DNA from 2 places in the Variovorax sp. 05T418 genome. Region 2 is predicted to be linked to the other one. Evidence: predicted binding sites of a transcription regulator. Region 2 holds the regulator's gene; the other holds the start of a gene.

Region 1 (11,677 bases), on a different contig from region 2:
TAGGCAAACACGAGGTCGGCCAGCGCAACGCCCGGCACGCGCGGTCCCACGCCGAATTGCAGGTCGCGGAACGAGCTCATCACGCGCACGCCGGCGCCGGCCGAGAAGCCGCTGACGCCGCCGATCGAGAAGCGGTACTTGGCCCAGACGCTCGCCTGGTGCTTGGGCAGGCCCTCGATCTGCTCGTCGGCATCGGTGTAGTTGTAGTGCGCGACGAGGTCGAGGTCGGGGCCGATGGAGCCCTTGGCCTCGAGCTCGACGCCCCGGGTCTTGGTCTTGCCGGCTTGCGTGTACACATTCGGCGACGGCGAGGTGATCTGGTTCTTCTCCCGCAGATCGTAGACCGCCGCGCTGAACGCCAGCGCGCGGTCCTTCGGCTCGTACTTCACACCGGCTTCCCATTGCTCACCGCGCAAGGGCGTGAAGATCTGTCCGTTGCGCGGCGACTGCGGCGTGAACGATTCGGTGTAGCTCAGATACGGCGACCAGCCCGAGGGCATGGCGTACATCAGGCCGAAGCGCTTGGTGGTTGCGCTGCTCTTCTGCTCGTCGCTGCCTGCCGCGCTGGACACCGCCCTGTCGTGCCGCAGGCCCGCCACGAAGATCCAGTTGTCGAGCTTGACCTGGTCCTGCAGGTAGACGCCGGTCTGGCGCTGGCGGGTGCGCGGCAGCGCCACGCGCTCGGGCAGGTCGACGTGGCCGTACACCGGCGCGTAGACGTCGATGGTGTCGAAGGTCGTCGCGCCCCAGACGTTCTCGCGCTGCCTGGAGAAATCCGCGCCGACCAGCAGCGTGTGCTTCACGGCGCCGGTCTCGAAATGGCCCTCGACATGGTTGTCGAGCGTCTGCGTGCGGTTGCGCGTGAGATAGCTGTCGTAGTAGCGGCCGAGCACGCGCTTGAAGATCGGATCGGTGGCGTCCCAGCTTTCGGCCCCGCTGAAGGCAGCGCCGTAGTGGTAGCGGTTGTCGTTCTCGTTTTTCGCGTAGCGGAAGTTCTGCCGCACGCGCCAGTTCTCGTTGAACTTGTGCTCGAACTGCCAGCCGAAGGTCTTGCGTTCGCTGTCGTAGTAGTCGAAGCCCGGCTCGCCGATGAAGCGGCTGGCGGGAATGCGTCCGTTCGGGTTCGGCAGCAAGGTGCCCTCCCACGGAAGGAACTGCGAGCTGCTGCCGCTCTTGTCCTTTTGCCACAGCCCCTGCAAGGTGAGCGAGGTCGCCGCGCTGGGCCGCCAGGTCAGCGAAGGCGCAATGACGCTGCGGTCGTCGGGCACATGGTCGACCTGCGAGTCCGACTTGCGCTGCAACGCGATCAGCCGGTACGACAGGCTGCCGTCGGCATTCAGCGGCCCCGTGAGGTCGGCCTGGACCTGCTTGCGGCCGAAGCTGCCGAACTGCACGCCCACTTCGCGCTGGGTTTCCTGCAGCGGACGCTTGCTGACCATGTTGACCACGCCCGCCGCGGTGCCCGCGCCGAACAGCATGCCCGCCGGGCCGCGCAGCACTTCGAGCCGCTCCAGCGTGTAGGGCTCGGTGCGCGTGGTGCTGGTGTAGTAGCCATAGGACTGGCGCAGGCCGTCCAGGTAGACGTCGGGCGTGGCGCCGCGGATGCGCACCGAGTCGGTCCGCGAATCCTGGCCATAGGCATCGGAGCGCACACCGGCCGCATAGTTGAGCGCGTCCTGAACATTGCCCGCGCCCTGGTCCACCATCTGGTCGCGCGTGACCACGGTGATCGATTGGGGCGTTTCGGCCAGCGGCGTGTCGGTCTTGGTGGCGGTGGCGGCGTTCCGGGCGCGGTAGCCGATCACCGGCGAGGTTGCGGTTTCGGCCTCGGCGCTCGCATCGACCTTCACCTCCGGCAAGGCGCCGGGCGCCGTCGCGGTCTGGGCCAGGACCTGGTGATGCACGTAGACCGCCATGCAGCCTGCCAGAACCGATGCGACCCTGCGCCCCGCCAATAACCTTGCCATTCCCGCTCCACTCCGAAACATTATTAAGAACGATTCGCATTCTATTTATAAAGCCCCATTTGTTCCGATTTCCCCGCCTCGGCAAGGGGACGTTCGGCCACCGCATGCATCCGCGGCGCAGGCGCGGCGCAAGGCAAAGCGGCTACGATCCGGCCGCACGTCGTGTGCGTTCGCGGGCCCCATGCTCCACAAGTTCCTCGCCTCTTTGTTCCCCGCGCTGCGCGGCCTGGCGCTTTGGCTGGTGGCCGCTGGCATCGCCGGGGTGCTCGCAGGCTGCGCCGGCCTGCCTCCGCGCACGCCCGAGCCGCCAACGCTCTCGATCGCCGCCTCGCCCTCCACCGCGCTCGGCCGCGCCGCGGCCAGCCTGGACACCGCCGCGCACGATGGGCTGTCGAGCATCCGGCCGCTGGTGGAGGCTTCCTTTGCGCTCGATGCACGCTTCGAGCTGATGCGGCGCGCGCAGGCCTCGCTGGACGTGCAGACCTACCAGCTCGGCAACGACAAGACCGGCCGCCTGCTGCTGCGCGAACTGCGAAATGCTGCGCGCCGCGGCGTGCGGGTGCGCCTGCTGCTCGACGACTTCTACACGACCGGCATGGACCGCCTGCTGCTCGGCCTGGCCGCGGAGCCCAATGCCGAGGTCCGGCTGTTCAACCCCTTCGTCAACGCCCGCGACCACTCGGCCACGCGCTGGCTCGAGTTCTTCGGCGATTTCCGCCGGCTCAACCACCGCATGCACAACAAGCTCTTCGTGGCCGATGGCGCCATGGCCATCGCGGGCGGGCGCAACCTGGCCGACGAATACTTCCTGCGCAGCGAGGATGCCAACTTCATCGACTTCGAGCTCCTCATGGCGGGCCCCGTGGTTCCGGAAGCCGCCCGCATCTTCGACACCTACTGGAACAGCGAGGTGGTCTACCCGCTCCAGCGGGTTGCCGGCGCCAGCGGCACGCCGGAGGCCCTGAAGTCGGAATTCGAAGCCGCCACCTCGGCGGTCCACGCCCCTGCGCCGGCCGCGCTTCAGGGCACCGACGTGATGGGCGACCCGCCGCTCGGCGTCCAGCTGGCCGACATCGGCCGCATGAAGTGGATGCGCGCCGACGCCCATGCCGCGGCCGACAGCCCCAACAAGGCGCTGGGCATCCTCGCATCGCCCGCCGAATCGCTCGCTGCGCGCTTCCATGAGATGACCGCCACGGCGCGCTCGGACGTGGTGGTGATCTCGCCCTACTTCATTCCCGGCGACGAAGGCATGGCCCGCATCCGCGAGGGCCGGGCGCGCGGCGTGCGCATCAGCGTCATCACCAATTCGCTGGCCGACAGCGACGAGCCGCTGGTCAACATCAACTACAACCGCTACCGCGTCGACATGCTGAAGCTGGGCGTGAACCTGTACGAGGTCAGCACCCAGCAGCTCAAGCGCAACCGCCAGCTGCGCAGCCTGCTCAAGAAGGCGCGCGGCCGCCTGCATGCCAAGCTCGCGCTGGTCGACCGCGAGTGGGTGCTGCTCGGCTCGATGAACCTCGACCCGCGCTCGGCGCGGCTGAACACCGAATTCGGCGTTCGCGTGCGGAGTTTCGAGCTGACCCAGGCACTTCTGTATGCCTACCAGCTGGACGACATCGAGGGCGTCTACCGCGTCGTGCTGATGCCCGACGGCGAGAACGTGCAATGGATAGGCACCGGCGACGTGGACAACGAGGTGCTGGACAGCGAGCCCGATTCGAGCCTGCTCACGCGGCTGCAGCTGCTGCTGTTCTCCTGGTTCGTGCCGACCGACCAGTTGTAGCGGACGTCTACAATAGGTAATGAGAGTTATTCTCATTAACTGTAAATAAAACGTCAACAAATTGCAATGAGATTCCGCATCCGGTCGTCACGCATCGCCTTTGCCTTGCTCCCCCTCGCTTCCATTTCCCCGCTCTCCATGGCACAAGGCACCGGCAACGGACAGCCGGACCCGGCGAGCACATCGCTGCCCGAAGTGCATGTGGTCGCCGAGCCCGAATCCGGCGGCTACAACCCCACGACCAGCAGCGGTGCCACGCGCACCAGCACGCTGCTGCGAGAGGTGCCGCAGTCGGTGCGCATCGTCTCCAGCCAGCTGATCGAGGACATGGGTGCAACGCGACTGGCCGACACGGTGGATCTTGTGAGCGGGATCACGCGCCTCAACGACTTCGGCGGCACCTGGGACAACTTCGGCATCCGCGGGTTCAGCAGTACCGACATGGGATTCCTGGTCAACGGTTTCCCCGGATCGCGCGGCTACAACCCGCCGCGCGACACCGCCACGGTCGAGCGCTTCGAATTCCTCAAGGGGCCGGCGTCGGCCATCTACGGCAGCAGCGAGCCGGGCGGCACCATCAACATCGTCACGAAGAAGCCGGAGTTCACGCGCCGCAACACGGCCGACTTCAGCATCGGCAGCCAGGGCCTGCGCCGCAGCACGCTGGACAGCACCGGCGCGCTGAGCCGGAACGTGGCCTACCGGCTGAACCTGGCGGTGGAGGAAGGCGACAGCCGAAGCGACCTGCTGAGCAACAGGCGCACCCTGGTGGCACCCGCGCTGACCTGGGTCATCGACGACAAGACAGTGCTCAACTACGAGTCCGAATTCCTGCGTTCGAAAACGCCGCTGGACCGCGGGCTGATCAATGTTCGCGGCCTGCTCGGAACCTTGCCGCGCGACCGTGTGCTCAATGAGCCCGACGACGGCAACATGACGCTCACCAGCAATACGCACCAGCTCACGCTGGACCGCCAGCTGTCGGAAAACTGGCGCGCGCGCATCGGTGCGAGCTACAAGGAAAGCACCTTCTCCGGCAACTACACCGAAGCGACTTCGCTCGCCAGCGACAACCGGACGCTCAACCGCCGCGCCACCTGGCGCCAGCTGCCGTCGCGCGACACGTCCTTCCAGGCGGAGCTGGAAGGCAAGTTCGCGACCGGCGCCCTGGCCCACACGCTGCTGGTCGGCGTGGAAGCGTCCAGGCTGTGGATGAACACCGAAATCCTCCGCTCGGGCAACTACCCGATCGACATCTACCAGCCTGTCTATGGCAAGCCCCGGCCGCCGCTCACCTCGCTCACCTCCAGCTCGGACGAGCACCAGCGCGCGAGCGCGGTTTTCCTGCAGGACCAGATCAGCCTTTCGCCGCAGTGGAAGCTGCTGGTGGGCGCCCGCTACGACCATTTCAGGCAGCGCATCGAGGACCGCGTGAACCGCAACAGCGCCCAGAAGCATGATGCTGTTTCGCCGCGCGCCGGCCTCACCTACCTGCCGAACGACTGGAGCTCCTGGTACGTCTCGGCCGGCAAGTCGTTTCGCGGCAACAGCGGCACCGACAAGAACGGCCAGGCCTTCGATCCGCAGCGTTCCACCGCGCTGGAGGCCGGCCTGAAGCTGCAGACGCCGGACCAGCGCCTGGGCGCCAACCTGGCCGTGTTCGACATCAAGAAGACCAACGTGCTGACGGCCAGCGACACGCCCGGCTTCTCCGTGGCGGCCGGCGAGGTCAAGAGCAGCGGCTTCGAGGCAGACGTCTACGGCCAGATCGACAGGAACTGGCGGGTGAGCGGAAATTTCGCCTATGTCGACGCCCGCATCTCGAAGGACGCAACGCTGGCGCCCGGCACGCGCATCGTGAACATCCCGAGGACGAGCGCCGGCCTGTTCGCCATCCGCGAGGATGCGCTGGCCGACGGCAGCCGCTATGGCGTGGGTGCCGGCATCAACTACGTGGGCAACCGTTCGGGCAACAGCGCCGACACCTACTCGCTGCCGGCCTACACCACCGTCAAGCTGGTGAGCTTCTGGCAGATCAACAAGACCGCCCGCGTGTCGATCGACGTGCACAACCTCTTCAACCGGAACTTCTACACCGCCTCGTGGGGCAACCTGTACGTGATTCCGGGCGCCAGGCGCAGCGTCGTGGCCAGCCTGAAGCTGGACCTCTGAAGCCCTCGCGACCAAAAACCGAGCGCAGTTACAGCCCGGCGGGCCGCCCCGGCCTTGAAAGTCCGCCGATTGCCCTTATGATTAGCACTCGCTGCTGACGAGTGCTAACAAGGCCTCGCTTCCAGTCGATGGGCCGCCGGCCTTTTCCGCCGGCGCCCGACCACAACCCCGTTTCTTATCCAGGAGATGCAATGAAACTTCGTCCTTTGGCCGATCGCGTGATCGTCAAGCGTGTTGACAGCGAAACCAAGACCGCCTCTGGCATCGTCATCCCCGACGCAGCCGCCGAAAAGCCCGATCAGGGTGAAGTCCTGGCCGTCGGCCCCGGCAAGCGCACCGAAAAGGGCGACCTGACCGCACTGACCGTCAAGGTCGGCGACCGCGTCCTGTTCGGCAAGTACAGCGGCCAGACCGTCAAGGTCGATGGCGACGAACTGCTGGTCATGAAGGAAGACGACCTCTTTGCCGTGGTCGAGAAGTAATCAATTCATCCCTATTCGGAGTAATAAAACATGGCAGCAAAAGACGTAGTCTTCGGCGGTGAAGCCCGCGCACGCATGGTCGAGGGTGTCAACATCCTCGCCAACGCCGTCAAGGTGACCCTGGGCCCCAAGGGCCGCAACGTGGTGCTCGAGCGCTCGTTCGGCGCCCCCACCGTCACCAAGGACGGTGTGTCGGTCGCCAAGGAAATCGAACTCAAGGACAAGCTCCAGAACATGGGCGCCCAGCTCGTGAAGGAAGTGGCCTCCAAGACCAGCGACAACGCCGGTGACGGCACCACCACCGCCACGGTGCTGGCCCAGGCCATCGTTCGCGAAGGCTTCAAGTACGTGGCCGCCGGCATCAACCCGATGGACCTGAAGCGCGGCATCGACAAGGCCGTGACGGCCCTGGTCGAAGAGCTGAAGAAGGCTTCCAAGCCCACCACCACGTCGAAGGAAATCGCTCAAGTCGGCTCGATCTCGGCCAACAGCGACGAAACCATCGGCAAGCTCATCGCTGACGCGATGGACAAGGTCGGCAAGGAAGGCGTGATCACCGTGGAAGACGGCAAGTCGCTGGACAGCGAACTCGACGTCGTCGAAGGCATGCAGTTCGACCGCGGCTACCTGTCGCCCTACTTCATCAACAACCCCGAGAAGCAATCGGCGCTGCTCGACAACCCCTTCGTGCTGCTGTTCGACAAGAAGATCAGCAACATCCGCGACCTGCTCCCCACGCTGGAACAAGTCGCCAAGGCTGGCCGTCCGCTCCTGATCATTGCCGAAGAAGTCGAAGGCGAAGCCCTGGCTACGCTGGTGGTGAACACGATCCGCGGCATCCTGAAGGTCGTGGCCGTGAAGGCACCTGGCTTCGGCGACCGCCGCAAGGCCATGCTGGAAGACATCGCCATCCTGACGGGCGGCAAGGTCATCGCTGAAGAAGTGGGCCTGACGCTCGAAAAGGTGACGCTGGCCGACCTGGGCCAAGCCAAGCGCATCGAAGTGGGCAAGGAAAACACCATCATCATCGACGGTTCGGGCGCTGCGGCCGACATCGAAGCCCGCGTGAAGCAAGTGCGCGTGCAGATCGAGGAAGCCACGAGCGACTACGACCGTGAAAAGCTGCAAGAGCGCGTGGCCAAGCTGGCCGGCGGCGTTGCAGTGATCAAGGTCGGCGCTGCCACCGAAGTCGAGATGAAGGAAAAGAAGGCACGCGTCGAAGACGCCCTGCACGCCACCCGCGCTGCAGTGGAAGAAGGCGTTGTGGCCGGCGGCGGCGTGGCTCTGCTGCGTGCCAAGCAAGCCGTGGGCGACAAGGTCAAGGGCGACAACGCCGACCAGGACGCCGGCATCAAGCTGGTGCTCAAGGCCATCGAAGCGCCCCTGCGCGAAATCGTGAACAACGCCGGCGGCGAAGCCTCGGTGGTGGTGAACGCCGTGTTGGCCGGCAAGGGCAACTACGGCTTCAATGCCGCCAACGACACGTACGGCGACATGCTCGAGCTGGGCATCCTGGATCCGACCAAGGTGACCCGCACCGCGCTGCAGAACGCAGCATCGGTGGCTTCGCTGCTGCTGACGACCGAAGCCATGGTCGCCGACGCACCGAAGGAAGAAGCCGGTGCCGGCGGCGGCATGCCCGACATGGGCGGCATGGGTGGTATGGGCGGCATGGGAATGTAATTTCCCGGCTGAGCTCTATTGCTCACCAAAACGAAAGGGCCGCGAAAGCGGCCCTTTTTCATTGCGCGTACGAATTAACGGAACTGGTCGCGCAGCGCCGTATAGAGCGCCCGGAAGCGCGCATGACGCGCCTTGTGCCCATCGGCACCTTCAAGCGAAGGCACCAGCTGTTGCTTCACCGGCGGCAGCGTGCACACCTCGGCCACGGTGCCGCCGTCAGCCAGCCAGGCAAGGCGGGCCGCGCCCAGCGCCCCACCCGTCTCGCTGCCCGCGTACAGCGTGAGCGGCAGCTCGAAGATATCGGCCAGCAGCTGGCCCCACCAGACACTGCGCGCGCCACCGCCCACCAGCGCCACTTCGCGCAGCGGCATGCCGGCCGGCAGGCGCAGGGTGTCGAAGCCGTCGCGCAGGCCGAAGCTCACGCCCTCGACCACGGCATAGGCGATCTCCGCCGGGCCGTGCGCATGCGTGAGCCCGAACAGCACGCCCTGCGCGTTGGGATTGTTGTGCGGGGAACGCTCGCCCGAAAGGTATGGCAGGAACAGCGGGCAGCGCGCGCGCTGCGCGGGCGCGACCGACGCTGCCGCTTCGAGCAGCGCGGCCTCGTCGGCGAACCGGAAGGCCTTGGCGGCCCAGCTCACGGCGCTCGCGGCCGAGAGCATCACCGACATCTGGTGCCAGCGGCCGGGCAGCGCATGGCAGAAGGCATGCATCGCCTGCGCGGGGTTCGGCAAAAAGCGGTCGGTCGAGACGAACACCACGCCCGAGGTGCCGAGCGACACGAAGCCCTGCCCCGGTTCCACCAGCCCCATGCCCACGGCGCTGGCGGCGTTGTCGCCCGCGCCACCGGCGATGAGCACGGCAGCGGCGCCATTGCCCACGCCCCAGCGCGCGGCCAGCTCGGGCTTGAGCTGCGCCGACACTTCGCTGCCCTCCACCAGCCGCGGCATGTGCCCGCGCGTGAGGCCGGTGGCCGCGAGCAGTTCGTCGGACCAGTCGCGCGCGCCCACGTCGAGCCACAGCGTGCCGGCCGCATCGGACATTTCGCTGACGGCCTCGCCGCTCAGCATGAAGCGCAGCCAGTCCTTGGGCAGCAGCACGCGCGCCGTGCGGTTGAAGATTTCAGGCTCGTGCTCGCGCACCCACAGCAGCTTGGGTGCGGTGAAGCCGGGCATCGCAAGGTTGCCCGCGATCTCGCCCAGGCGCGGCACGGCGCGCGCAAGCGCCTCGCACTGCGGGCCGCTGCGTCCGTCGTTCCAGAGGATGGCGGGCCGCAGCACCTCGCCCGCGGCGTCGAGCAGCGTGGCGCCGTGCATCTGGCCCGACAGGCCGATGGCGCGCACGGCCGAGAGCGCTTCAGCATGCGCGCCGCGAAGCTCCGCCATCACCTGCTCCAGCGCCTGCCACCATTGGCTAGGCGCCTGCTCCGACCAGAGCGGCTCTGGCCTCTCGACCGTGAGCGGCGCACGCGCCACGCCGACGATGCGGTGGTCGCCGGCGAGCAGCAGCGCCTTGAGCTCGGACGTGCCGAGATCGAGTCCCAGATACAAGATGGTGCTCCCTGATTGGTGCCTTGAAAGCGCTTGGTGTGGGCGTCAGCCGAACCGCGTGTCGGCCTGGCGCCTGAACTCGCTCGGGGTCATGCCCTTGATCTCGAGGAAGCGCCGGTTGAAGTTGGCCACGTTGTTGAAGCCGACCTGGTAGCAGATGTCGGTCACGTAGTGGTCGGTCTGCATCAGCAGGTGGCAGGCGCTGTTGATGCGCACGCGATTGACGAAGTCGGTGAAGCTGTTGCCGGTGGAGCGCCGGAAGAAGCGGCTGAAGCGGCTTTCGCTCATGCCGAGCTCGGCCGCCACGTCCGACATGGAGATCGGCTCCGCCATGTTGCTGGTGATGCGGTTGACGATGTCGTTGATCTGGTCGACCTGCGCATCGCCTTCGACGCCGTGCGCGCCCTGCATCTGCACGCTGGAGAGCAGCCGGTAGTCGGTGCATTGCGCGAGGTCGGCCATGAACTCGAGGAACAGCCCGAGCCGGCGCACGCCGCGCGCGGCCTTGATGTTGTCCCAGTGCGCCTGCGCCTGCTGCGACATGCCGAAGAACTCGATGCCGTGCCGCGCGCGCTCGAACAGCTGCATCACATCGCGCAGCTCCGGAATCTCGGCCGCGGCGCGCTCGATGGGCTCGTGGCGGAACTGGATCACCCGGTCGCGGCCCGCGGCGCCGCCTTCGGGCACGTCCAGCGAGATCCAGTTGTGCGGCAGCCGCGGCCCGCAGAGCACAAGGTGCCCGGGCTGGAACGGCCCGATCCAGTCGCCGATGAAGGCCTTGCCCGAGGTTTCGGTGATCAGGTGCAGCTCGTAGTCTTCATGGAAGTGCCACCGCACCAGCGGGCTCGGAAAGCCGTGCGCGAGGCAGCGCACCAGGCCGGTTTCGGGGGCCTCGTAGCCCAGCGACGGGGAGCGCGCGATGTCGCGCTCCAGCTCGGGTTGGCGCTGACGGGGAATCGAGCGTTTGCGTGTGGACGTTGTCATGGCAGCACGGGGGTCAAGGCCGGGACGCGACGGCCTCATTGTCTTCCTGCGCCAGCGCGGCGTGAACCGCGTCGAGCGTGGGTGGATCGGCGCCTTCGCGGGTGCAGTTGAGGGCGGCGGCGGTGGCGGCGAAGCGCATCACCTCGCGCCAGGCGCCGTCGCTCAGCTCGCCGAGCCGGGCCGGGTGCTCGACGCCATGCGCGAGCAGCGCGACCGAGAGCCCGGCCGTGAAGGTGTCGCCCGCGCCGATGGTGTCGACCACCTTGACCCGCGGCGCCGCCACGGCAAGCGGCGCATGCCCCGTGCGCCAGAGCGTGGCGCCGGCGCCGCCGCGCGTGACGATCACCGCATGCGCGCCGGCCTGGAGGCACTCCGCGGCCAGCGCATCGACCGGCTGGCCGGGGGCGAGCAGTTCGGCGTCCTCGTCGCTGAGCTTGACCAGGTCGGCCATGGCCAGCCAGCCCGTCACGCGCTCGCGGTAGGCGGCCATGTCGGGAATCAGGCTGGGCCGCACGTTCGGATCGAACACGATCACGCGGCGCCCGGCGTTGGCCGTGACCAGCTCGGCAATGCGCGTGGCCGCCGGCTCCTGCAGCAGCGAGATCGAGCCGAAATGAAGGAAGCGGCACTCCGCCGGCAGCTGCGGCGGCGGCTCGGGCGCCCAGGTGGCATCGGCGCTGCCGCGCGTGTAGAAGGCGTAGCGGTTGGTCTCGGGCGTGCGCTCGACGAAGGCCAGCGTCGACGGCGCATTGCTGCGCAGGATGAAGCTGGTATCGACGCCGTTGCGTTCGAGAAAACGCATCAGCCGTTCGCCGAACAGGTCGGTCGACAGCTGCGTGAGAAAGCCGGTGGGCTGGCCCAGGCGCGCGCAGGCCACTGCGGTGTTGAGCGGCGAACCGCCCTCGTGGCCGAGGAACGCGAGCGCGCCGGCCTCGCTGGCGGTGAAATCGATGAGGGCTTCGCCCGTGAGTGCAATGCGCATGGTTCTCGGATTCTCTTCTGTCAGGGCAAGGCGCGCGCATCGGCCAGGAAGCCGCGCTCCGCGGCCAG
Region 2 (11,677 bases):
CCCACACCACCCGGCCACCGCGCGGGCAGGAAAAGCACGGCCGGGAGTATTTCTTTACCTCGCCCTCCGAATTCGACGCCATGATCGCGGCGGATGGGTTCGTGGAGTGGGCCCACGTGCACGGGCACCGCTACGGCACCTCCAAGAAAGCCATCGAGGAGCGCATCGCCCAGGGGGCCGACGTCATCCTGGAAATCGACTTCCAGGGCGCCATCCAGATCCGCAAGACCTTCGCCAACGCGGTCATGATCTTCATCCTGCCGCCCAGTTGGGAAGAACTGCGCTCCCGGCTGGAGCGGCGCGGCGAAGACAGCGCGGCCGTCATCGAGCTGCGCCTCAAGAATGCCGCCGAAGAGATGGCCCGGGCAGGGGAATTCGACTTCGTTATAATCAACGAGTTATTTGAGCGCGCGCTTTTCGATCTCAAGGCGATCGTCCACGCTCAGCGGCTTCGGTATTCTGCACAGCGCCGCGCACGTGCCGACACATTCGCCGCCCTGAACATCCCCTGATTTCCTGCTCACCGACCGAAAGACTCCATCATGGCCCGCATCACCGTCGAAGATTGCCTGCTTCAGATCCCCAACCGCTTCCAGCTGGTCCTGGCCGCCACCTACCGTGCGCGCATGCTGAGCCAGGGCCATGCACCCAAGATCGAGAGCAAGAACAAGCCCGCCGTCACGGCCCTGCGCGAAATCGCCGAAGGCAAGATCGGCCTTGAAATGCTCAAGAAGGTGCCGGGCTGATCGTTGTTTCTGACGCAGCCCTGCAACGAAAAGGCACCGCAAAGCGGTGCTTTTTTTACGTCTGGACGCGTCCATAGAGCGGTCACGCTAAAGTGGTAGCCATGAGCGCGGTTGCCAAACATCAGTCCCATGCCCCCACGGGGGGCACGCCCAAGCCGAGCCCGGCGGCGCTGAATGCGGCTGCCGCGAGCTTTGCCGCGCTGACCGCCAGGCTCGACTACCTGAGCCCCGAAGACACCGAGCTGGTCCGCCGCGCCTACCGCTTCGCCGACGAAGCCCACCTGGGCCAGCTGCGCAACAGCGGCGAGCCCTACATCACCCACCCCATTGCCGTGGCGGCGCAATGCGCCGAATGGAAGCTCGACGCACAGGCGCTGATGGCCGCCCTGCTGCACGATGCCATCGAAGACTGCGGGGTCACCAAGCCCGAACTGATCGAGCGCTTCGGCGCGCCGGTGGCCGAGCTGGTCGACGGGCTCACCAAGCTGGACAAGCTGCAGTTCAACACCCGCGAGGAAAACCAGGCCGAGTCGTTCCGCAAGATGCTGCTGGCCATGGCGCGCGACGTGCGCGTGATCCTGGTCAAGCTGGCCGACCGCACGCACAACATGCGCACGCTCGACGATGCGCCGCGCGAGAAATGGGCCCGGATCTCACGCGAAACGCTCGAAATCTACGCGCCCATCGCGCACCGGCTGGGCCTGAACCAAACGTACCGCGAACTGCAGGAACTGTCGTTCCGCCATCTGAAACCGTGGCGCTATGCCACCCTGTCCAAGGCCGTGGCCAAGGCGCGCGGGCGCCGCCGCGACCTGATCCAGAAGGTGCAGCGCGAGGTCGAGACCGCCTTTGCCAACGCCAACATGACGCTGCGCATCGCGGGACGCGAGAAAACGCTCTATTCGATCTACCGCAAGATGGAGGAAAAGCACCTGAGCTTCGCCCAGGTGACCGACATCTACGGCTTTCGCCTGATCGTGCCGAACGTGATCGCCTGCTACACGGGCCTGGGCATCCTGCACCAGATGTACAAGCCGCTGCCGGGCAAGTTCAAGGACCACATCGCGATCGCCAAGCTCAACGGCTACCAGTCGCTGCACACCACGCTGGTGGGCCCGGCCGGCGTGAACGTGGAGTTCCAGCTGCGCACCGAGGCCATGCACGTGGTGGCCGAATCCGGCGTGGCGGCGCACTGGCTCTACAAGGCAGCCGAGCCGAACGCGGCCAGCAACGACCGGCTCGGCACCAAGTGGCTGCAGTCGCTGCTCGACATCCAGGACGAAACCCGCGACGCCGCCGAGTTCTGGGACCACGTCAAGGTCGACCTGTTCCCCGACGCGGTCTACGTCTTCACGCCGAAGAGCCAGATCCTCGCGCTGCCGCGCGGCGCCACGGTGGTCGACTTTGCCTATGCCATCCACAGCAACATCGGCGACCACACCTCCGCGGCACGCATCAACGGCGACCAAGTGCCGCTACGCACGGAGCTCAAGAACGGGGACGTGGTCGAGGTCATCACCGCACCCGTGTCCACGCCCAATCCCGCATGGCTCGGCTTCGTGCGAACCGGCCGGGCGCGCTCCAAGATCCGCCACTACCTGAAAACCCTGGCCCATGCCGAATCCGAAGGCCTGGGCGAGAAGCTGCTGGCTCAGGCACTGCGCGCCGAAGGCCTCAGCAAGCTGCCGGCCGAGGACGCCGAGCACCAGGCGCTGTGGGAAAAGCTGCTGCGCTTCACCGGCAACCGAACGCGCGCCGAATTGCTGACCGACATCGGCCTGGGCAAGCGGATTGCCAGCATCGTGGCAAAGCGGCTGGTGGCCATGCTGTCCGAACTCGGCGAGCGGCCCGATGCGCTGCTGCTGAGCCGCGAGCGCTTCATCTCGCACGAGACCATTTCCCAGGGCGCCGTCACGCTGGATGGCAGCGAGAACTCGTCGGTCCGCTTTGCGCTGTGCTGCCGGCCGATTCCGGGCGACGAGATCGTCGGCTACCTCGGCCATGGCGAAGGGCTGGTCGTGCACACCGAGTCCTGCGGCGTGGGCCAGCGCCTGCGCCACAAGGACAGCGAGCGTTTCTTCGCGGTCGAGTGGGCGGACGAGCCGACCCGCACCTTCGAAACCGGCGTGGTCATCACGGTGCGCAACGACAAGGGCGTGCTGGCGCGCGTGGCCGCGACCCTGGCGGACGCCGAAGCCGACATCACGCACGTCGAAATGGCCGACGAGACGCCGCAGGATTCGACCGACCTGCGCTTCGTGATTGCGGTGCGCGACCGCACCCACCTGGACAGCGTGCTGCGCGCCGCGCGGCGCACGGCCTCGGTGCTGACCGCCGCAAGGACGGTTCCCGCGCCCTGACCGGCGGGCAGGAAAGCTAGCGCGCCGTGCCCGGTGCCGGATAGCTGACCGACAGCAGCTCGACCTCATGGGCGCCGCCCGGCGTCACGAGCTTCACCACGTCGCCTTCGCGCGACTTGAGCAGCGCGCGGGCGATCGGGGAAATCCAGCTGACCTGCGACTGGGCGCTGTCCGCCTCGTCGATGCCTAGGATCGTCACGCTGCGCTCGTCGCCCGTTTCGTCCATGTAGCGCACCGTTGCGCCAAAGAACACCTGGTCGCTGCCGTGATGCACCGAAGGATCGGTCACTTCGGCAATTTCGAGCCGCTTGGTGAGAAAACGGATGCGCCGGTCGATTTCCCGCAGCCGCTTCTTGCCGTAGAGATAGTCGCCATTTTCGGAGCGGTCGCCGTTCTTGGCGGCCCAGTGCACCGCCTCGACGACCTTCGGGCGCTCTTCGTCCATCAGCTGAAGCAGTTCGTCGCGCAGTCGGGCATAGCCGGCCGGCGTCATGTAGTTCTTGCTGCCGCTCGGGAGCGCGGGGGCGGCGCTTTCGCCGCCGTCGTCGTCACCGTCGCTCTCGGTTTCCTTGGTGAATGCTTTGCTCAACTTGGTAGAACCTCTGGTCTCAAGGAAGGGAATGGGCTTTTCACCGTATTTTCAACATTCGCGACAGGGTGCGCAGCGGCGCCGTCACGCGCCACGAATTTGAGGCCCGAAGTGCCGTGCATTGCGCTTCCAGGTGCGAGGTGCGCGATCTCGCGCGCTCCAGGTCCTGCGCGAGAACGGCCTGGCTGCGCTGGCATTCGGCGAGTTCATGTTGGCGCGCATCGCGTTCGGCGATTGCCTCGCTCAAATGCTGCTGGCAGGCCGTGCGGCCGGCAATGGCCTCGTCCAGTTCGCGCTGCTGCTCAGCGCGGCAAGCCATTGCCTCGTCGAGTTTCCGCTGGAGCACCGCGCGCTCGGACACGGCCTTGTCCAGCTCACGCTTGATCGCCACGCGGTCCAGGGTGGCCTGGGAAGGAAATTCGATGCTGGCCGGCGCCTGCGCGGTGTGGGCAGCAAGCTCCCTGCCCACGCGGACCTTCGACGGCACCGCCGTCTCCCGATGGGCCGACAGCGCCCGCTCCCTGTCGAGCTTCGCACCCAGGACCGGATGCAGCTTGTCGTAGAGATACGCCGGGTCCTCCACGAGACGCGGGAAGTCGAGCATCACCAGCGGCACGTCGTGCTTGACCAGCGTGTGCATCAACTCATGAAAGCCCAGCGCAAGAAGGCGTGCTTCGTCGATCGGATTGAGCGAATAGACGATGCCGCCCGGCGTGGTCCCCCACGACTCCCAGAGCCGGCAATCGTCCGGCAGGCCCTCCATAGCGTACCGTGCGCGCAACTCGTTGACCACGCGGCTGGTGGAGGCTTCCACGATGCTGCGCATCGGAAAGATCACCGCATCGAGCGCGATGGACGGGTCCGCGAGCAGGCGCGTGGCATAGGCATGCAGCCAGGGCGACTTGATGACGTAGGGCAGATCGGGGTTGTCGAAGGGCAGGTCCTCGAGGCCCGCGTTGGCGTCCTCGTTGTAGGTGCTCGCGGCCGGATGCCTTGCAAGATGCGTGTCCAGCCCGCAAGCCGCCAGGTACTGGACGAGGAAGGTCGTGCCGGCGCGCCCCGTGCCGGCAATCATCAGGTGGTTTTTTCTTGCGGGCGTCATTGATGCAGCGTCCGGGTTGGCGCCGTTCCCTCCAGCGAAGCCATGATCTGCTGCACCGCAGCCGAGACATCGCAGCTGGAAGTGTCGACTGTGAGCGCGGGGTTTGCCGGGGCTTCGAAGATGTCGGACACGCCGGTGAAGCGCGCGATCGCGCCCTGCCGCGCTCGCGCATACATCCCCTTGGGGTCGCGCCGCTCGCAGACTTCCAGGGGCGCGTGCACGAAGACCTCGTGGTACGAAGGCCCGACGATCGAGCGTGCGAGATCCCGGAGCGCCTGCAGCGGTGAAACGACGGCAACGATTGCCACCATGCCCTGCTCGTTCAACAGCCGCGCGATGTGGGCAATGCGGCGGATGTTCTCGTGGCGGTCTTCCGCGCTGAAGCCGAGCCCGCGGTTCAGTCCCTTGCGGACCTCGTCGCCATCCAGCCGCACGGCACCCACGCCCCTGGCGCGCAGCAAGGGCTGCAAGGCGGCGGCGATGGTGGACTTTCCCGCGCCGGACAGCCCCGTGAGCCAAATGACGGGCGGCGGCCGCAGTGTTGTTGTCGAAGCAGGACGATCGTCTGGTTTCTGCAACTGTTCTGGCATCGAAAAACAGGTCTGGCCGGGCGCGGCGCCTCGAGGCAGCGGCTCACCCGGCGTGAAGGAAGACGAAGGTTCTCAAGCGGCTCGTTTTCTTCCGGCTCCTCCGGTGAACAACAAGAATGCCTCAACAGCACCCGAAGGTCGAGGGCGATCCGGTGCAGGATCGATCGCATCGAATGGAGCCCCGGAGCGGGAACATTGCCCGTGATCTCGTTGAACGGAAAAATATTCCGCAGAGAGCCGCGCAAAAGAAAAAGGGTTAGGACACGTAATGTCCTAACCCTTCAAAGAGTGGTGCGGCTGGCAGGAATTGAACCCACGACCCCTTGGTTCGTAGCCAAGTACTCTATCCAACTGAGCTACAGCCGCACAGCTATCGATTATAGCATCCATTTTTGGCCCCTGGCGGACCAAGCTCAGAAATGAATGCAATTGGTAGGCCGTGATGGGCTTGAACCATCGACCAACGGATTATGAGTCCGCTGCTCTAACCAACTGAGCTAACGGCCCACGAGAGGCCACGATTCTATTCGCGGCGTCGCTCACTTGCGGTGGCTCAGCGCATTGCTGACCAGCCGCGAGGTGATGTCCACGATCTGGATCATGCGCTCGTACGGCATGCGGGTCGGGCCGATCACGCCCAGCGTGCCCACCACCTGCCCGTCGACTTCATAGTTGGCGCTGACGATGGAAAGCTCCTCGATCGGCACCACCTGGCTTTCGCCGCCGATGAAGATGCGCACGCCCTCTGCCTTGCTCGACACGTCGAGCAGCCGCATCAGCTGCGCCTTCTGCTCGAAGAGCTCGAAGGCACGGCGCAGCTGCCCCATGTCGCTCGAAAAATCGGTGACGGAAAGCAGGTTGCGCTCGCCGGAGATCACCACGTCGTCTTCCTGCGCCTCGGTGAGCACCTCGGAACTGACCTTGACCGCCGCCTGCATCAGCGCGGCAATTTCGCCGCGCAGTTTTTCGACCTCGGACTGCAGGCGGTCGCGCACCTGCTCGATGGTCAGGCCCGCGTAGTGGGCATTGATGTAGTTCGATGCTTCCACCAGCTGCGACTGCGTGTAATCGGCTTCCGGAAAGATCACGCGGTTCTGCACGTCGCCGTCGGGCGAGACGATGATCACCAGCAGCCGCCGGTCCGAGAGCCGCAGGAACTCGATCTGCTTGAAGACCGAGGCGCGCCGCGGCGTCATGACCACGCCGACGAACTGCGACAGGTTGGACAGCAGGTTGGCCGCGTTGGCAATCACCTTCTGCGGCTGGTCAGGGGGCAGGTGGCTCGGCGCGTTCATGTGCTCGCGCTGGGCGGTGAGCATGGTGTCGACGAACAGCCGGTAGCCGCGCGCGGTGGGAATGCGTCCGGCCGAGGTGTGCGGGCTGGTGATCAGCCCCAAACCCTCGAGGTCTGACATGACGTTTCGGATGGTCGCGGGAGACAGGTCAAGGCCCGGGGCGCGCGACAAAGTCCGCGACCCGACCGGTTGGCCTTCGGCGATATAACGCTCGACCAGCGTCTTGAGGAGCAACTTGGCACGGTCGTCCAGCATTGCAAGATTTTAGTGTTGTAATTTGTAGATGACTTCCCGCTTTCGTCACGTCGCGCTGATCGGCAAATACCAGGCTTCAGGCGCCCGGGCGCAGGCCGATGCCCGCGACGGCGTGATGGAAGATATCGGCGCCTTCCTGGAATCGCAAGGGTGCGAGGTCTTTGTCGAAAAATCGGCGGCCGAGGAGGCCGATGCGGACGCCAGCGTCGGCGGCCGCTACCAGCCACTGAGCGTCGAGGAAATCGGCCAGCGCTGCGATCTGGGCCTGGTGGTGGGAGGCGACGGAACCATGCTGGGCATCGGCCGGCAGCTCGCCTGCTACGGCATTCCGCTGATCGGCATCAACCGCGGCCGGCTCGGTTTCATCACCGACATTCCGCTGGACAACTACCAGGCCACGCTGATTCCCATGCTGGCCGGCGAATACGAGGAAGACCACCGCAGCCTCATGCATGCGCAGGTCATGCGCGACGGCGCCTCGGTCTTCGACGCGCTGGCAATGAACGACGTGGTGGTCAACCGCGGCGCCACCTCGGGCATGGTCGAGCTGCGCGTTTCGGTGGGCCGGCATTTCGTGGCCAACCAGCGCGCCGACGGCCTGATCATCGCTTCGCCCACGGGTTCGACGGCCTATGCGCTCTCGGCCGGCGGGCCGCTGCTGCATCCGGCGGTGCCGGGCTGGGTGCTGGTGCCCATTGCGCCGCACACGCTGTCGAACCGCCCCGTGCTGCTGCCCGACGCCGACGAGATCGTGATCGAACTGGTGGCGGGGCGCGACGCCAGCGCCAATTTCGACATGCAGTCGCTGGCCTCGCTCGCGATCGGCGATCGCGTGGTGGTGCGCCGCTCCGACTTCCGCGTGCGCTTCCTGCACCCGCGCGGCTGGAGCTATTTCGACACGCTGCGCAAGAAACTTCACTGGAACGAAGGGGGCTCCTGAAATGGCGCTGCGACGCATCGCATTGCGCGACTTCGTGATCGTGCGATCACTCGAACTCGACCTGTCGGCAGGCTTCACGGTATTGACCGGCGAGACCGGCGCGGGCAAATCGATACTGATCGATGCGCTGCAGCTGGCGCTCGGCAACCGGGCCGACGCGGGCGCGGTGCGCGAAGGCGCCGAACGGCTCGACGTCAGCGCCGAATTCGATGCCGACCCGGCACTCGCGGCCTGGCTCGACGAGGGCGGCTTCGAAAACGGCGACGCCCTGCTGCTGCGCCGCACCGTCGACCTGCAGGGCCGCAGCCGCGGCTGGATCAACGGCAGCCCGGCCACCGCCACCCAGCTGCGCGAACTCGGCGACCGCCTGCTCGACATCCACGGCCAGCACGCATGGCAGAGCCTGACGCGCCCCGAGGCCGTGCGCGGCCTGCTCGACGCCTATGCCGGCGTGCGCACCGATGCGCTGGACGCAGCCTGGCAGAGCTGGCGCCAGGCGCTTTCCGCGCTCGACCACGCGCGCTCGGCACAAGATTCGCTGCTGCGCGAACGCGAGCGGCTGCAATGGCAGATCGCCGAGGTCATGAAGCTGGCGCCGGCCGAAGGCGAGTGGGAAGAGCTTTCCACCCAGCACGCGCGAGTCTCCAATGCGCAGGCACTCATCGATGCGGCGCAGGGCGCGAGCCAGGCGCTCGAAGACGACGACAGCGGCGCGCTCGCCGCGCTGTCGCGCGCCGTCGCGCTGCTGCAGAACTGCGAGCACATCGAGCCTGAATTCCGCGCCCTCGGCGAAGTGCTGGCCTCCAGCGTCGCCCAGGCTTCCGATGCCGCCCACACGCTGCACAGCTACCTGCGCGACGCCGAGGCCGATCCGAAGCAACTGGCCGAACTCGACGAGCGCATGGGGCTGTGGATGTCGCTCGCGCGCCGCTACAAGCGCACGCCGGACGACCTGCCGGCGCTCCTGGCCAGCTGGCAGGCCGAGCTGCAGGCGCTCGATGCGCAGAGCGATCTCGCAGGCCTGGAGCGCGCCGAGCAAGGCGCGCAGCAGGCCTACCTGAAGGAAGCCAAGGCGCTCGCCAAGGCCCGCAAGCTGGCCGCCCCGCGGCTGGCGGAGGCGGTCACGCAGGCGATGCAGGGGCTCGGCATGCAGGGCGGGCGCTTCGAGGTCGAGCTGCTGCCGCTGGCGCAGCCGGGCCGCGCGGGTCTCGAAGACGTGGCCTTTCTCGTGAGCGGCCATCCCGGAAGCACGCCGCGCCCCATCGGCAAGGTGGCTTCGGGCGGCGAGCTCTCGCGCATCGCACTGGCCATTGCGGTCACCACCAGCCAGCTCGGCGCCGCGCAGACGCTGATCTTCGACGAGGTCGATGCCGGCGTCGGCGGGGCCGTGGCCGAGACCGTGGGCCGGCTCATGAAGCAGCTCGGGCGCGATCGCCAGGTGCTGGCGGTCACCCACCTGCCGCAGGTTGCCGCCTGCGCCGACCACCACCTGGTGGTGGCCAAGCGCCAGACGGCGGCAGCCGGCCAGGACGGCCCGCGCACCGAAAGCGGCGTCTCGCGGCTCGACGACGACACCCGCGCCCGCGAAATCGCGCGCATGCTCGGCGGCGAGAAGCTTTCGCAGACCTCGCTGGCGCATGCCCGCGAAATGCTGGGCCACAAGACTTCGGCGGCGCTGTGATGGACCTCGACCTGGTGCTCATCACCGGCATGTCGGGTTCGGGCAAGTCGGTGGCGCTGCATGCGCTGGAAGACGCCGGCTACTACTGCGTCGACAACCTGCCGCCCGAACTGCTGACGGCCTTCATCGCGCTGCAGCACGAGCAGCAGGCCACGCGCGTGGCCATTGCGATGGACGTGCGCAGCGGCGTGTCGCTGCCAATCGTTCCGCAGCAGCTCGAAGCCCTGCGGCAGGACGGCGTTTCGCTGCGCTCGCTTTTCCTCGACGCGACCACCGACGCGCTGCTGCGGCGCTATTCGGAAACCCGCCGGCGCCATCCGCTGTCGCGCCAGGAGGGCCGCAACGACGTGCCCGAACAGGAGCGCGTGCTGGTGCAGGCCATCGAGCTCGAGCGCGAGCTGCTGGCCGACCTGCGCGACGGCGCCGACGTGATCGACACCAGCCTCATCCGGCCGGCCCAGCTGCAGAGCTACATCAAGGCGCTGATCTCGGCGCCCCAGAGCAGCGCATTGACGCTGGTGTTCGAATCCTTCGCCTTCAAGCGCGGCGTGCCGCTGGATGCCGACTACGTGTTCGATGTGCGCATGCTGCCCAATCCGCACTACGTGCCCGCGCTGCGGCCGCTCACGGGCCGCGATGCGCCGGTGGTCGAATGGCTGCGCGAGCACGACGACGTTGCGCGCATGTACGACGACATCGAGCAGTTCCTCTCGCGCTGGCTCGACGCGCTGGCGCGGGACCATCGCAGCTACGTGACCGTGGCCATCGGCTGCACGGGCGGCCAGCACCGCTCGGTGTTCCTGGTCGAGCAGCTCGCGCGCGCGTTCGGAACGCGCTGGGTCGCGCTCAAGCGGCACCGCGAGCTCGACGCAGGCTGAGTTCGCTCCGTCCGGCTAGCCCGCGCTGCTGCTCTCGAGCAGCTTGCGCATCGGCGCCGGCAATCCCAGCCGGCCCCACTCCTGCGCATCCACCCAGCGCGCCGCATCGCCTTTGGGCTGGCTGCCCTGGAGCAGCACCGGGTGCAGGTGCAGGTCCTTGTGGGTCAGCACATGCACGAAAGGCGGCAGGTCCTGTGCGCCGGCCAGCGCCGCCGGCGGCAGCGCGGCCAGCAACTCTTCTCGGCTATCGAACACGGGCAGGCAGTAGAGCCCGGCCCAGATGCCCTTGGCCGGCCGCTTCTCGAGCCAGACGCGGCCTTGCGCATCGCGCGCGAGCAGCGCCCAGAGCGACTGGGCGCTGCGCTTGAGCTTGCGCGTCTTGACCGGATAGCGCTCCGGCTGGCCTTCGCGCAGCCCCACGCATGCCTTGTTCAGCGGACAGATCATGCAGCTCGGCTTGCGCGGCAGGCAGACCGTGGCGCCCAGGTCCATCACGCCTTGCGTGTAGCTCGCGATGGCCTCCTTCTGCTCGGCCGGCGGCAGCAGCTGCGTGGCCCGGTCCCACAGTGCGCGTTCCTGCGCCGACGAGGACATGTCGCCGCCAAAGCCGAGCACGCGCGTCAGCACGCGCTTGACGTTGCCGTCGAGAATCGCGACCCGCTCTCCGAAGCAGAAGGCCGCGATCGCCGCGGAGGTGGAGCGGCCGATGCCAGGCAGGGTCTCGAGCTCGGCAGCCGTGCGCGGAAACTCGCCGCCGAAGCGCGCCACCACCTCCTGCGCGCAGCGGTGCATGTTGCGGGCGCGGCTGTAGTAGCCCAGGCCGCTCCAGAGCCCGAAGACCTCGTCCTCGGTGCCGTCGGCCAGCGCCCGCACGGTCGGAAAGCGTTCGAGAAAGCGCGCGAAGTACCCGAGCACGGTCGAGACCTGCGTCTGCTGGAGCATGACCTCCGACAGCCACACGCGGTAGGGATCCCGCGTGTTCTGCCACGGCAGCGCGCTGCGCCCGTGGCTGCGCTGCCAGGCCACGACGCGCTCGGCAAAATCGGCCGGCGCCTGCGGCTCCACGGCCGCAGCCGGCACCGGACGATCAGGCCGCCGCACGCAGCTCGCCGACGGCGGCAGCGGCTGCTGCCGGCCTTCCCTGTTGCGCGATGGCCGAGGTGAATTCATGGAGCCGAAGCTGCAGCTCGGCCAGGCTGCTCTCTTGCTGGGCCAGCTCGAGCAGGCGTTCGTCGAGGTTG

Evidence for each region. The regulator HrcA, encoded in region 2, represses chaperone genes, less so after heat shock. The targets are predictions, from matches to a motif close to TTAGCACTCNNNNNNNNNGAGTGCTAA.
Region 1: the regulator HrcA is predicted to act here: its motif matches at 6,010-6,036, upstream of AC1DMS_RS06575 (co-chaperone GroES).

The regions. Positions count from the first base shown of each region.
Region 1 covers NZ_JBFTLJ010000003.1:118,117-129,793, forward strand. Annotated here, with positions in the region: gene AC1DMS_RS06560 (TonB-dependent siderophore receptor) at 1-1,967, opposite strand, end outside; gene AC1DMS_RS06565 (phospholipase D family protein) at 2,149-3,756, shown strand; gene AC1DMS_RS06570 (TonB-dependent siderophore receptor) at 3,823-5,928, shown strand; gene AC1DMS_RS06575 (co-chaperone GroES) at 6,120-6,410, shown strand; gene groL (chaperonin GroEL) at 6,441-8,093, shown strand; gene xylB (xylulokinase) at 8,168-9,643, opposite strand; gene AC1DMS_RS06590 (AraC family transcriptional regulator) at 9,689-10,627, opposite strand; gene AC1DMS_RS06595 (carbohydrate kinase family protein) at 10,641-11,609, opposite strand; gene AC1DMS_RS06600 (transaldolase family protein) at 11,630-11,677, opposite strand, start outside.
Region 2 covers NZ_JBFTLJ010000010.1:82,335-94,011, forward strand. Annotated here, with positions in the region: gene gmk (guanylate kinase) at 1-512, shown strand, start outside; gene rpoZ (DNA-directed RNA polymerase subunit omega) at 543-746, shown strand; gene AC1DMS_RS20300 (RelA/SpoT family protein) at 848-3,106, shown strand; gene greB (transcription elongation factor GreB) at 3,123-3,695, opposite strand; gene AC1DMS_RS20310 (hypothetical protein) at 3,736-4,797, opposite strand; gene cysC (adenylyl-sulfate kinase) at 4,794-5,387, opposite strand; tRNA gene AC1DMS_RS20320 (tRNA-Arg) at 5,677-5,753, opposite strand; tRNA gene AC1DMS_RS20325 (tRNA-Ile) at 5,818-5,894, opposite strand; gene hrcA (heat-inducible transcriptional repressor HrcA) at 5,927-6,937, opposite strand; gene AC1DMS_RS20335 (NAD kinase) at 6,966-7,877, shown strand; gene recN (DNA repair protein RecN) at 7,879-9,558, shown strand; gene rapZ (RNase adapter RapZ) at 9,558-10,436, shown strand; gene mutY (A/G-specific adenine glycosylase) at 10,452-11,516, opposite strand; gene AC1DMS_RS20355 (dynamin family protein) at 11,524-11,677, opposite strand, start outside.